DNA from 2 places in the Erwinia tasmaniensis Et1/99 genome. Region 1 is predicted to be linked to the other one. Evidence: predicted binding sites of a transcription regulator. Region 1 holds the regulator's gene; the other holds the start of a gene.

Region 1 (6,051 bases):
TCAAGATAATCAGGGTATGTAAATACGTTTTGGCATATTAAATCAATGACACAACTTAAAATAGCACTAAGAAAAATCACATAACATCATTAAATTCAGTTGATTAAACCGCGATCTGCCGGAAAACATTTTCGGGTTGACCGTATTGCAAAACGGATCAGTTTGGCCCTGATGAATAGCAAACTCGGCGTTTTATGACAGGTGTGATAAAATAACATCCTGATTCTGGCCTGATGAGGAACTAGAAATATGACCAGCGCTGAAAAAATTCTGACGCAGGCGGAAATTATTTGTCAACAACGCAGCGTGCGCCTGACGCCCCAGCGTCTCGAGGTTCTGCGTCTGATGAGCCAACATAACGGGGCGATCAGCGCTTACGATTTGCTGGATTTATTGCGCGTTTCCGAGCCTCAGGCGAAGCCTCCCACCGTCTATCGCGCCCTGGACTTCCTGCTGGAGCAGGGCTTTATACATCGCGTAGAGTCGACCAACAGTTACGTGGTCTGCCATCACTTCGAGCAGCCTTCCCATACGTCGGCGATGCTAATATGCGATCGTTGTGGTCAGGTCACGGAACAACCTGCAGAGGGGGTGGAAGATATTCTGAAATCGCTGGCCCTCAAATCAGGTTTTACCCTGGGCCACAGCGTGATTGAAGCGCATGGTTTTTGCCGGCCGTGCGAAGAAATTGAAACCTGCACGCATCAGGGTGCCTGCCATCACGATCACAGCGTGCAGACGAAAAAACGCGGACGATAGGCGAAGTCTGACAGACTAAGACGCGAGCTGGAGGCACTCTCCTTGTGCCGCAATCGGGAGCTTTTTGCGCGTTAACAGCCGCTGGTTACCAGCGGTGGTCGTGACCGGATTCCCAGTCGCTTAGCTCTTTCTCGGCCCGATCCTTTTCATAGCCATAACGTTCCTGAATCTTGCCCACTAGCTGATCGCGCTTACCTTCAACGACCGTCAGGTCGTCATCGGTCAGTTTGCCCCATTGCTCTTTAACTTTACCTTTAAACTGCTTCCAGTTACCGCCGGCTTCGTGTTTATTCATAAAATGTATCCTCTACTCGGGGTTAAACAGCTTGTTAACTTCATCTTTCGGCTTTTAGGTAGATAATTATCTGGGAAAAAACCTGACACAGAGATAATTGTAGTAGAGGAATAGCGTTGCGATAGTAAACATACTCGGCGGCGGGGAAAGTAGCGGGAAAAAGAAATGAAAATCAATAAAATAGACAGAATTCAGCTTAAGTAATGAAATGTGTCAATAGGACTAACCGGCTTCCGTTACATCACTACGTCACCGGCCTTGTCATAGCATCATAACGGCAGCTGGGATGGATATGTTGAGCAGGGCCTTGCCGCAACGCGAAATCTATTGGGCCCGTTTTGCGTATTCAGTGAGCACGCGCTGCGGGCGCAACGCGCATTATTCGTTCGTATCGATATTTACAGCCAGTTGCCGTTACGGATAACGCCGACTGCAAGCCCCTCAATGGTCAGGGTCTGCTGACGCAGGTCGACGACGATTGGCTGAAAATCAGGATTTTCCGGCAGTAACTCTACCATATTGCCATTCTTTTTTAGTCGCTTAACCGTGACTTCATCATCAATACGCGCGACGACAACCTGACCGTTACGCACATCTTCTGTTTTGTGCACCGCCAGCAGGTCTCCATCCATAATACCGATGTTTTTCATTGACATACCGCTAACGCGCAGCAGAAAATCCGCGCCGGGCTTAAACAAACCGGGATCGACCTGGTAGTGTCCTTCGATATGTTGTTCTGCAAGCAGCGGCTCACCTGCCGCTACGCGGCCGATTAACGGAAGCCCACTCTCGTCTTCCATCATCAGGCGAATGCCGCGTGATGCACCGGACACAATCTCAATCACGCCTTTACGCGCCAGCGCCTTAAGGTGCTCTTCAGCCGCATTCGGGGAACGGAAACCGAGCTGCGCGGCAATCTCTGCCCGTGTTGGGGGCATACCGGTTTGATTAATGTGGTCGCGAATCAGGTCATAAACCTGCTGCTGCCTTGCCGTTAGTGCTTTCATCCCGCCCCCTGGTTGTTTATACAGTCGACTGTGAGTATATACAGGTATTTCTATATTGAAAACCTAAAGTTGGACGAAATTCAGGTTGTTGTAATTTATGAGTCCCTCATCACGAATGGGGCACCAGCAGCATGATCCAGACAAATACCGCCAGCAGAATGCTCAACAACACGGCGGCAGAACCCATATCTTTTGCCCGTCCAGCAAGGGGATGAATTTCGCTGCCAATACGGTCAACAACCGCTTCGATGGCGCTGTTCAGAATTTCGACGATGATAACCATCACTACAGTACCAATCAGCAGTACGCGAGTCACCGCGTCAACATCAAGCAAAGCGGCAATAAAAATGGCGATCGTCACCGCTACGGTTTCCTGACGAAAGGCCGCTTCATGTCGCCATGCGGCGCGCAAACCTTTCCACGAATATCCAGCGGCCTTGATAATTCGCGTCAATCCGGTGGCATTATTTGCCATAATGGCGAAGTCCCTTAAAAAGTTTAATGTCAATGGCGGGGTGTAGCGGGTTTCGTAACATCACAGATTCCGCAGATGCTTTCTGGTATGCTTGCATCGCTTTGCTAACAAGAGGCTTCATATTATCTATGTCAGGTTGGCGTAATTTATATTATAACTTATTGAATTTACCGGTTAAATTACTGGTAAAAAGTAAAGCAATTCCGGCAGAACCGGTTGCTGAACTTGGGCTTGATACGTCGCGCCCTATTATGTATGTACTGCCTTATGATTCAAAGGCCGATCTTCTTGCGCTGCGCGAGCAGTGCCGCAAACAGGACCTGCCCGATCCGCTGGAACCGCTGGAGATCGACGGCAATCTGTTGCCACGTCACGTCTTTATCCATGATGGCCCACGCGTGTTTCCCTATTTTGTTCCGAATCTGGAGTCGGTTAAGCTGTTCCATGACTACCTGGATCTGCACCGCAACAATCCGGATCTTGATGTCCAGATGGTGCCGGTCTCGGTCATGTTTGGACGTGCTCCAGGCCGCGAAGTTCAGGGCGACGAGCAGCCGCATCTGCGCGTGCTGAACGGCATCCAAAAATTCTTTGCCGTGCTGTGGTTAGGTCGTGACAGCTTCGTGCGTTTTTCACCAATGGTGTCGCTACGCCACATGGCAACAGAACACGGCACCGACAAAACTATTGCCCAGAAGCTGGCTCGCGTGGCGCGCATGCACTTTGCCCGTCAGCGCCTGGCGGCGGTCGGGCCGCGTCTGCCGGTACGTCAGGATCTGTTCAATAAGCTGTTACAGTCGAAGGCCATCGCGAAAGCGGTAGAGGACGAGGCGCGCAGCAAGAAAATTTCCCACGAAAAAGCGCAGCAGAATGCGATTGAGCTGATGGAGGAAGTCGCTGCCGATTTCTCTTACGAAGCGATTCGCCTGACCGATCGCATCATGGGTTGGACCTGGAGCAAACTCTACCAGGGGATCAACGTTAACGGCGGTGAGCGCGTGCGTCAGCTGGCACAGGACGGTCACGAAATTGTTTACGTGCCCTGTCACCGCAGTCACATGGATTACCTGCTGCTCTCTTACGTGCTCTATCATCAGGGCCTGGTACCGCCGCATATTGCCGCCGGGATTAACCTGAACTTTTGGCCTGCCGGGCCGATCTTCCGTCGCCTCGGCGCGTTCTTTATTCGCCGCACTTTTAAGGGTAACAAACTCTATTCGACGGTGTTCCGGGAATATCTCGGCGAGCTGTTCACCCGTGGTTATTCTGTTGAATACTTTGTTGAAGGTGGGCGTTCACGTACCGGCCGCCTGCTGGAGCCGAAAACCGGCACCCTGTCGATGACCATTCAGGCGATGCTGCGCGGCGGCAATCGCCCTATCACCCTGGTGCCGATCTATATCGGTTACGAGCACGTGATGGAGGTCGGAACCTACGCCAAAGAGCTGCGCGGAGCGACCAAAGAAAAAGAAGGCTTTATGTCGATGGTACGCGGGCTACGTAAGCTGCGTAACCTCGGCCAGGGGTATGTTAACTTTGGAGAACCGCTCCCGCTGGTCAACTACCTTAACCAGCAGGTGCCGGAGTGGCGTGAGGCCATCGACCCGATCGAATCCCAACGTCCGGCATGGCTAACCCCGGCGGTTAACGATATTGCACAGCAGGTGATGGTGCGCATTAATAACGCCGGGGCGGCAAATGCCATGAACCTGTGTGTTACCGCGCTGCTGGCCTCACGCCAGCGCTCCATGACGCGCGAAAAGCTTATCGAGCAGCTTGACTGCTACGTACAGCTGCTGCGCAACGTACCTTACTCATCCGACGCTACGGTGCCAGACATGACGCCAGAGGCGCTGCTGGAACACGCGCTCGGCATGAATAAGTTTGAGCTGGAGCAGGACAGCATCGGTGAGATCGTTATCCTGCCGCGCGAGCAGGCGGTGCTGATGACCTATTACCGCAATAATATTCACCATATGCTGGTGATGCCATCGCTGATCGCCGCCATTCTGACGCAGCACCGCGAGGTGAGCCGTAGCGAACTGCTGCGCCAGGTCAGCGTGATTTATCCTATGCTCAAGAGCGAGCTGTTCCTGCGCTGGGAGGAGCACGAGCTGCCTGACTTGCTGGACGCGCTGGTTGCCGAGATGGCTCGCCAGGGGCTATTGATAGCGGAAGAGAAGAGCCTGCACCTGAGCGCCGGACGTTTCCACACTCTGCAACTGCTGGCCGCAGGCGTGCGGGAGACCCTACAGCGGTACGCCATTACCTTCTCGATCCTCACTGCCAACCCAACGATTAACCGTGGCACGCTAGAGAAAGAGAGCCGAACCATGGCCCAGCGCCTGTCGGTGCTGCACGGCATTAACGCCCCTGAGTTTTTCGACAAAGCGGTATTTACCTCTCTGGCGCTGACCCTGCGTGATGAAGGCTATATCAGCGATTCTGACGATGCGCAGGTTGAGCGTACCGGCCAGGTTTATCAGCTGCTGGCCGATCTGGTGACCCAGGATGTGAGAATGACTATCGAGAGTGCCGTCGGGCACGAGTGATGGAATACGACGGTCGGGTCGGGCAGACGGTCCGACCCGATATATCAGAGCCGATGGTTTTCCATCGGCTTTTTTTTCACCAGATACCCAGCGCCACGCCAATAAACAGCACCAGACCTACCCAGTTGTTATTAAGAAATGCCTTAAAGCACAGCTCGCGCTGACGCTGGGCTATCAGCTTCTGCTGATAAATAAACAACGCCCCCGCCGCCAGGATCGTGACGTAAAAAATGCCGTTCAGCGCCAGCTGCCGACCAACCCAAGCCAGCAGGATCATTGTCGCCAGCTGCAGCAGGCCAATAATCAGCTTGTCATAACGCCCAAACAGGATCGCCGTCGATTTCACGCCGATTTTCAGATCGTCGTCGCGGTCAACCATCGCATATTGCGTGTCGTAAGCCACCGTCCAACATATGTTTGCCAGGAACAGCAGCCAGCAGGTTAGCGGCACGCTTTCACTGACCGCCGCCCATGCCATCGGGATCGCCCAGCCAAACGCCGCGCCAAGCACCACCTGAGGCAGATGGGTGTAGCGCTTCATAAACGGATACATCCAGGCCAGGCCCAGCCCGCCCAGCGACAGCCAGAGGGTCATGCTGTTCATCGTCAGAACCAGCATAAAAGAGATGAGTACCAGACCGGCAAACAGCAGCTTCGCCTCGCGTGTTGACACCGCGCCGCTCGGCAACGGTCGCGCGCGGGTGCGCTTAACATGGCCGTCGATTTTGCGGTCGGCGAAATCATTCACCACACAGCCCGCCGCGCGCATAAAGAACACGCCCAGCACGAAGACCAGCAGCACCTTAAGCGGTGGAACCTGCATCCCAGCCAGCCACAGCGCCCACAGCGTGGGCCATAGCAGCAGCAGTGAACCAATCGGTTTATCAATACGCATCAGACGGCAGTAAGCCGAGAGTTTGCTCATTTGCTGAATTTTTTCCACGCTACGTGTTCTCTTTTGCC
Region 2 (6,051 bases), 400 kb from region 1:
AAATTGAGGAAAAGCCAGGTAGCCGTTATTCATCTTTCACCATTATTAAAGTCAGTCTTGACGATCGATCGTGCGCCAAAGGCTATATCAGGAAAGCGCGGATGATAGCATAAAGGACATTATTCAGGCCCAGGGAACTGTAAACTTTGTCGGGCATTACCACTGCGCAGCATCATCTTAACGCCCTCCCCTGATCAGACCGCCCAGTCCGCGCTGCTCCATAAAGCCGATCACCTGATGACGCACCTCACTGGCCAGCTGCGCTTGCAGCCCGCTTTGGGCCAACGCTTTCGCTTCTTCCAGCTCAATATGGCGCAGCAGATACTTCACGCGCGCCACGTTGCGTCCGTTCATGCTGAGATGGTGATAACCCAGGCCGACCAGCAGCGCCACGCACATCGGGTCGCCGGCCATTTCACCACACAGGCAGAGCTGAAGACCCGCATTTCCGGTGGCGTCGGCTATCGCTTTCAGCGCGCGCAGCATGGCAGGGTGCAGGCTGTCGTACAGGTTTGCTACGTGTGTGTTATTGCGGTCGACGGCCAGCAGATACTGCGTCAGGTCGTTGGTGCCGACAGAGACAAAATCAACCCGCTGCCTGAGTTGGTCGATCATAAAGATCATCGACGGCACTTCAATCATGATACCGAGGCGAGGTAGCGGAATGGTGTACCCCAGCATCTCTTCCACTTCGCGCGCGGCGCGGTCAAGCAGCCTGCGGGCTTCGTCAATCTCTTCAAGGCTGCTGACCATCGGCAACAGAATATTAAGATTGTCGCTGGCAACATTGGCTCGCAGCATTGCACGTAGCTGAACCAGGAAGATCTCTGGCTGATCGAGCGTCAGGCGGATGCCGCGCCAGCCAAGACACGGGTTTTCCTCACTGATCGGCATATAGGGCAGCTGCTTGTCCGCGCCGACGTCCAGCGTACGCAGCGTCACCGGCTTATCAAGAAACAGCTGTAGCATGCCCTGATACTGCGCTACCTGCTCTTCTTCTGACGGAAAGCCGCTTTGCAGCATAAACGGAATTTCCGTGCGGTACAGCCCCACGCCGTCCACCCGATTTCCTAAAACCTGCTCGTGCTCTGCGCTCAGTCCGGCATTGAGCATCACTTTGACCGGCTCGCCGCTTTTCAGCGCGCCGGGCAGAAAGACGTTATCTTCTGCCAGCTGGCTCAGTTCGTTTTCTTCGCTGATCAGCTGCTGGTACTCCTGTACCAGCACCGGTTCAGGATCGACCAGCAGCTCTCCGCGATAACCATCGACGATCAGCAGCCGCCCATCCAGCAGCTCAGGCTGAATGTCGGCCCCCATCACCGTCGGAATGCCCATCGCGCGCACCATAATTGCCGCGTGTGAGTTTGCAGCCCCGTCGCGTACCACTACGCCCACGAGCCGGTCGTGTGGCAATTCGGCTAACGTAGTGGCGGTCAGCTCATCGGCCACCAGCACAAAACGTTCGGGCCAGGTGTTGGTGCCCTGCATGGTGTCATCAAGGTGGAATAGCAGGCGCTGGCCAAGTACGCGCAGATCGCCAGCCCTTTCACGCAGATAGCTGTCCTGCAGGCTGGCAAACTGGGCGGCAAACTTCTCTACGACTTTTTTTACCGCCCATTCGGCAACCGATCCGGCGTCGATCTCGGCCTGGAGATCCTGCTTTAGCCGCGCATCGCTTAAAAGATGAGAGTAGAGATCGAAAATTGCCGCACTTTCTTTATGCATGCTGGCGGTGAAACGCTTGCTGTAGCGGCGGAATTCATTAGAGGCTTCGGCCAGCGCCAGCGCCAGGCGCTCACGCTCACGCACCGTGTCCAGCGTCGAAGCGGAAAAGACGTTCTCCAGCGAAGGCTGGCTGGAATCTACCCAGCCCTGGGCGACAGCCACGCCGGGAGCCGCCGCCAGCGCACGGATGCGGGTTTGCCGGTACTGACCAAATAGCGTATTAAGCTGTGACTGTGAAAGGATGCCGGCCATCTGGGTCGCTAAAGTCACCAAAAATGACTCTTCGCTTTCATCAAACTGCCGGTGCTCACGTTGCTGAACGACCAGCACGCCCAGCAGCTGCCGGCGACTAATGATCGGCACGCCGAGAAAAGAACGAAAACGCTCTTCTTTTACGGAGGGTATGTATTTATAGCTGGGATGTTTCTGCGCATCGGCAAGGTTAATTGGCTCTGCCAGACGACCAACCAACCCGACGATACCTTCATCAAAAGCCAAAGCCACCGTTCGCCCGCGCGGCTTCTTCAGCCCGCGCGTTGCCATCAGGTAGTAGCAGCGGCGATCGTGGTCGGCAAGATAAACCGAGCAGACCTCAGTTTGCATTGCCAGACAAATTTCGTTAACCAAGATATCCAGCGCCTCGGTAAGCCGGGGCGCTGCTGCCACTTTTTCAACTATTTCGCGCAGCTGTGTGAGCATAATCTACGTGGCTTAACCTCTCTTTCGTCGATAACCTGGCGTATTTCTCTGCGTGGTGCTCTCCTGCAGGGGCATAACCACGCTGGCAAACTCCTTCATGACGCGACGATAGACATCACGTTTAAACGAGACCACCTGGCGCACCGGATACCAGTAGCTCACCCAGCGCCAGCCGTCGAACTCTGGCGTACTGCTGGTTTGCATATTGATATCAGCGTCATTGCACATCAGCTGCAGAAGATACCACTTCTGTTTTTGGCCGATACAAACCGGCTTTGTGTCCCAACGCACCAAACGTTTCGGCAACTTATATCGTAACCAGTTACGGGTAGCGGCAAGGATGCGTACATCCTTGCGATTCAGGCCGACTTCCTCGAAAAGTTCGCGGTACATGGCCTGCTCTGCGGTTTCGCCGGGATTTATGCCCCCCTGAGGAAACTGCCAGGAGTGCTGACCAAAACGTCTGGCCCACAAAACCTGCCCCTGCCTGTTACAGATTACGATACCAACATTCGGGCGGTAGCCATCATCATCGATCACCGGACTACCTCAAACTAAAACTGGATGTTCTGATTGTTTCATACTCCTCACAGACGGTAAACCACTGCTTTTGCGTGAACTCTACGGATGAGGCTGGGATAACTGCCGGTAAATAGTAAAGTTATAAACAGAAAAGCGGATATTAGGGCGATCTTATTCACGATTTCTGTGGATAGCTTTGTGCAGAACTCTGTTGACAGGTGGGGAAAACTTTACCCGTCGCGTAAAGAGTGATTTCACAAAAAAAGATTAAGCCTATATAAATCATAGGGCTTCCTCGTAAAAGATCGGTTTTATACCCGCTGACATACTGCTGTCACAAAAGCCGGATGCACAACTGGTGAAAGATCGAACGCTTATCACGTTATCCACAGAATATGTCGATTAGTTAGGCTCGATCAGGGTAAAACTTGATAAACATGCCCACGTCAAGGCTGTAAATGGAAACAGTATTCGGTTAACCTGCGAGTTATCCCATATTTCTGTGGATAACTACCCCGGTGAACCTGTTCATTGTCGGTGACAAGCCGGGTAAAACCAAAGTACATCCCCGGTTTACTCGCCACAAACGCCATAAAAAAACACGATATATCATGCTATTATTAGCGTTACCCCCAAAGCGAATGCGGAAAGTGGCGGCGCAAAAATATTGCGTCTATTTTTTGAACAAATACGGAAGCGATGATGAATGATGTAATCGATCGAGTCCCTCCACCGCAAAATGAAGCTGAACTGCTGGCTCGCGCTACCGCCCTGGCAGGGTACACCCTGGGCGAGCTGGCATTACGTATCGGCTTACCGGTCCCGCGTAATTTGCAGCGGGATAAAGGCTGGGTCGGCATGCTGCTGGAACGTTATCTCGGCGCCAGCGCTGGCAGCAAACCGGAGCAGGACTTTGCCGAAATTGGCGTAGAGCTGAAAACGATCCCGGTCGATGCCGCAGGCCGTCCGCTGGAAACCACCTTTGTCTGCGTTGCGCCACTCACCGGCAACAGCGGAGTCACCTGGCTTAACAGCCATGTTCGCCATAAGCTGGCACGAGTGCTGTGGGTACCGGTTGAAGGCGAGCGCAGCATTGCGCTGGAACAGCGACGTGTCGGCGCAGCATTGTTATGGAGTCCGAATGCAGACGAAGAGCGGCAGCTGCAGAACGACTGGGAGGAGCTGATGGATATGATCGTACTAGGCCAGGTAGATCGGATCACCGCCCGTCACGGTGAGGTACTGCAAATACGCCCTAAGGCCGCCAACAGTAAAGCGCTGACCGAAGCCATCGGCCGCAACGGGCAGCCCGTTATGACCTTACCGCGCGGTTTTTATCTGAAGAAAACCTTTACCGCCCCACTGCTGGCACGCCATTTTTTGTTGTAAACAGCGCCGCTATCAAACACACATTAAAAAGATGCGGTAAAGTTTTTCACGCTACGGTCAACCCTGCGTATAATCACCGTTTATATTTTGTTTAAGTTTAGGGTGTGATGAAATAATGTTTGAATGGATAGCCGATCCCAACGCCTGGTTGGCCCTCGGAACCTTGACAGTCCTCGAAATCGTCCTCGGTATTGATAATATTATCTTCCTGTCGTTGGTGGTAGCTAAGTTACCAAAACACCAGCAGAATACCGCCCGCCGCCTGGGTCTGGCCGGCGCGATGCTAATGCGCCTGGGTCTGCTTGCTTCGATAGCCTGGGTTATTCGCCTGACCGATCCGCTGTTTACCCTGATGGAGCACGACTTCTCCCTGCGCGACCTGATACTTCTGGGCGGTGGATTATTCCTGCTGTGGAAATCAGGCATGGAGATCCATGAAAGCATAGAGGGCGGCGCCAGCGAGCACAAAACTAACGTGCACTCCTTTGCCGGCGCTATCGTTCAGATCATGCTGTTGGATATCATTTTCAGCCTGGACTCGGTTATAACGGCGGTAGGCCTGTCCGATCACCTGATTATTATGATGGCAGCCGTGGTCATTGCGGTGATGGTAATGATGTTCGCCGCGCGGGCTATCGGTGATTTTGTCGACCGGCATCCGTCGGTAAAAATGCTGGCTCTGGCGTTTCTTATTCTCGTCGGCTTCACCTTAATTCTCGAAAGCTTCCGCATTCACATTCCGAAGGGCTACATCTATTTTGCCATGTTCTTCTCTATGGCGGTGGAAAGCCTGAATCTGCTACGGAACAAAAATAAACATACTTAATATCATCGCGTTACCCTGGATTTCTGCCGGGGTAACGCGAACCGTGTTAAAAGCCCTGCCAATGACAGGTTCTGCTAAGCTTATTTTCGGAATCATACGGTTAACTCAACATAAAAAAACGTTTATTACTACACTTAGACGAGCTGATGAAAACGCAGGGGATAAGGATGAAGTGGATTTTTAGCGCAGCGGTGCTGGGCATGGCAATGATGATTAGCGGTTGTAGCAGTGACTATGTGATGGCGACTAAAGACGGTAAGATGATCATGACCGAGGGAAAGCCTCAGATTGACAAAGAGACCGGGCTGGTGAAGTATACTGATGAATCTGGTCATGAACGACAAATTAACGGTGATGAAGTTTCTTCTATGGTTGAACGTTAATCTGCTTCTTGCCACCTGGTGCCGCACGATAACAGGTGGCTGCTACCGACCTTCCCGCTCAATCGCTTCTTTCTCACCCGCTTAGCGCGGTAAAATCCGCCTCCGGGGTTTTGGCAGCGTGACCCGTCAATTTCTGGTAATTTCCCCCTGTTGCGGACGTAGCTTAAGTCCCTGACCTTGCCTAATGAAAAAAGGAAGCCCGCGATGCATTATCACCGTATTCCCCACAGTACCCTGGAAGTCAGTTCTTTAGGGCTGGGTACCATGACGTTTGGTGAACAAAACAGTGAAGCTGACGCCCATGCCCAGCTGGACATGGCCGTGAGTCGCGGTATCAACCTGATTGATACTGCTGAAATGTACCCGGTGCCGCCACGCCCCGAAACACAGGGGCTGACCGAACAGTATATTGGCAGCTGGCTGAAAGCCCGGGGCAACCGCGACAAGATAGTGCTGGCCTCAAAAGTGGCGGGGCCAATACGCGGTACGGATGCCGCAATCCGCCCA

The links. Region 1 encodes LexA, which represses DNA repair genes until DNA is damaged. Its sites were predicted from a motif close to TNCTGTATGTACATACAGNA; they were not measured.
Region 2: a site for LexA is predicted at 3,397-3,416, ahead of mutH (DNA mismatch repair endonuclease MutH). Genes of this name have one in related genera too.

What each region holds. Positions count from the first base shown of each region.
Region 1 is NC_010694.1:3,476,797-3,482,847, forward strand. Features, by position in the region: gene zur (zinc uptake transcriptional repressor Zur) at 250-759, shown strand; gene ETA_RS16700 (CsbD family protein) at 845-1,054, opposite strand; gene lexA (transcriptional repressor LexA) at 1,453-2,061, opposite strand; gene ETA_RS16710 (diacylglycerol kinase) at 2,171-2,536, opposite strand; gene plsB (glycerol-3-phosphate 1-O-acyltransferase PlsB) at 2,665-5,088, shown strand; gene ubiA (4-hydroxybenzoate octaprenyltransferase) at 5,165-6,013, opposite strand; gene ubiC (chorismate lyase) at 6,033-6,051, opposite strand, start outside.
Region 2 is NC_010694.1:3,075,843-3,081,893, forward strand. Features, by position in the region: gene lgt (prolipoprotein diacylglyceryl transferase) at 1-33, opposite strand, end outside; gene ptsP (phosphoenolpyruvate--protein phosphotransferase) at 178-2,424, opposite strand; gene rppH (RNA pyrophosphohydrolase) at 2,437-2,964, opposite strand; gene mutH (DNA mismatch repair endonuclease MutH) at 3,646-4,335, shown strand; gene ETA_RS15035 (TerC family protein) at 4,451-5,161, shown strand; gene ETA_RS15040 (YgdI/YgdR family lipoprotein) at 5,329-5,544, shown strand; gene ETA_RS15045 (NADP(H)-dependent aldo-keto reductase) at 5,749-6,051, shown strand, end outside.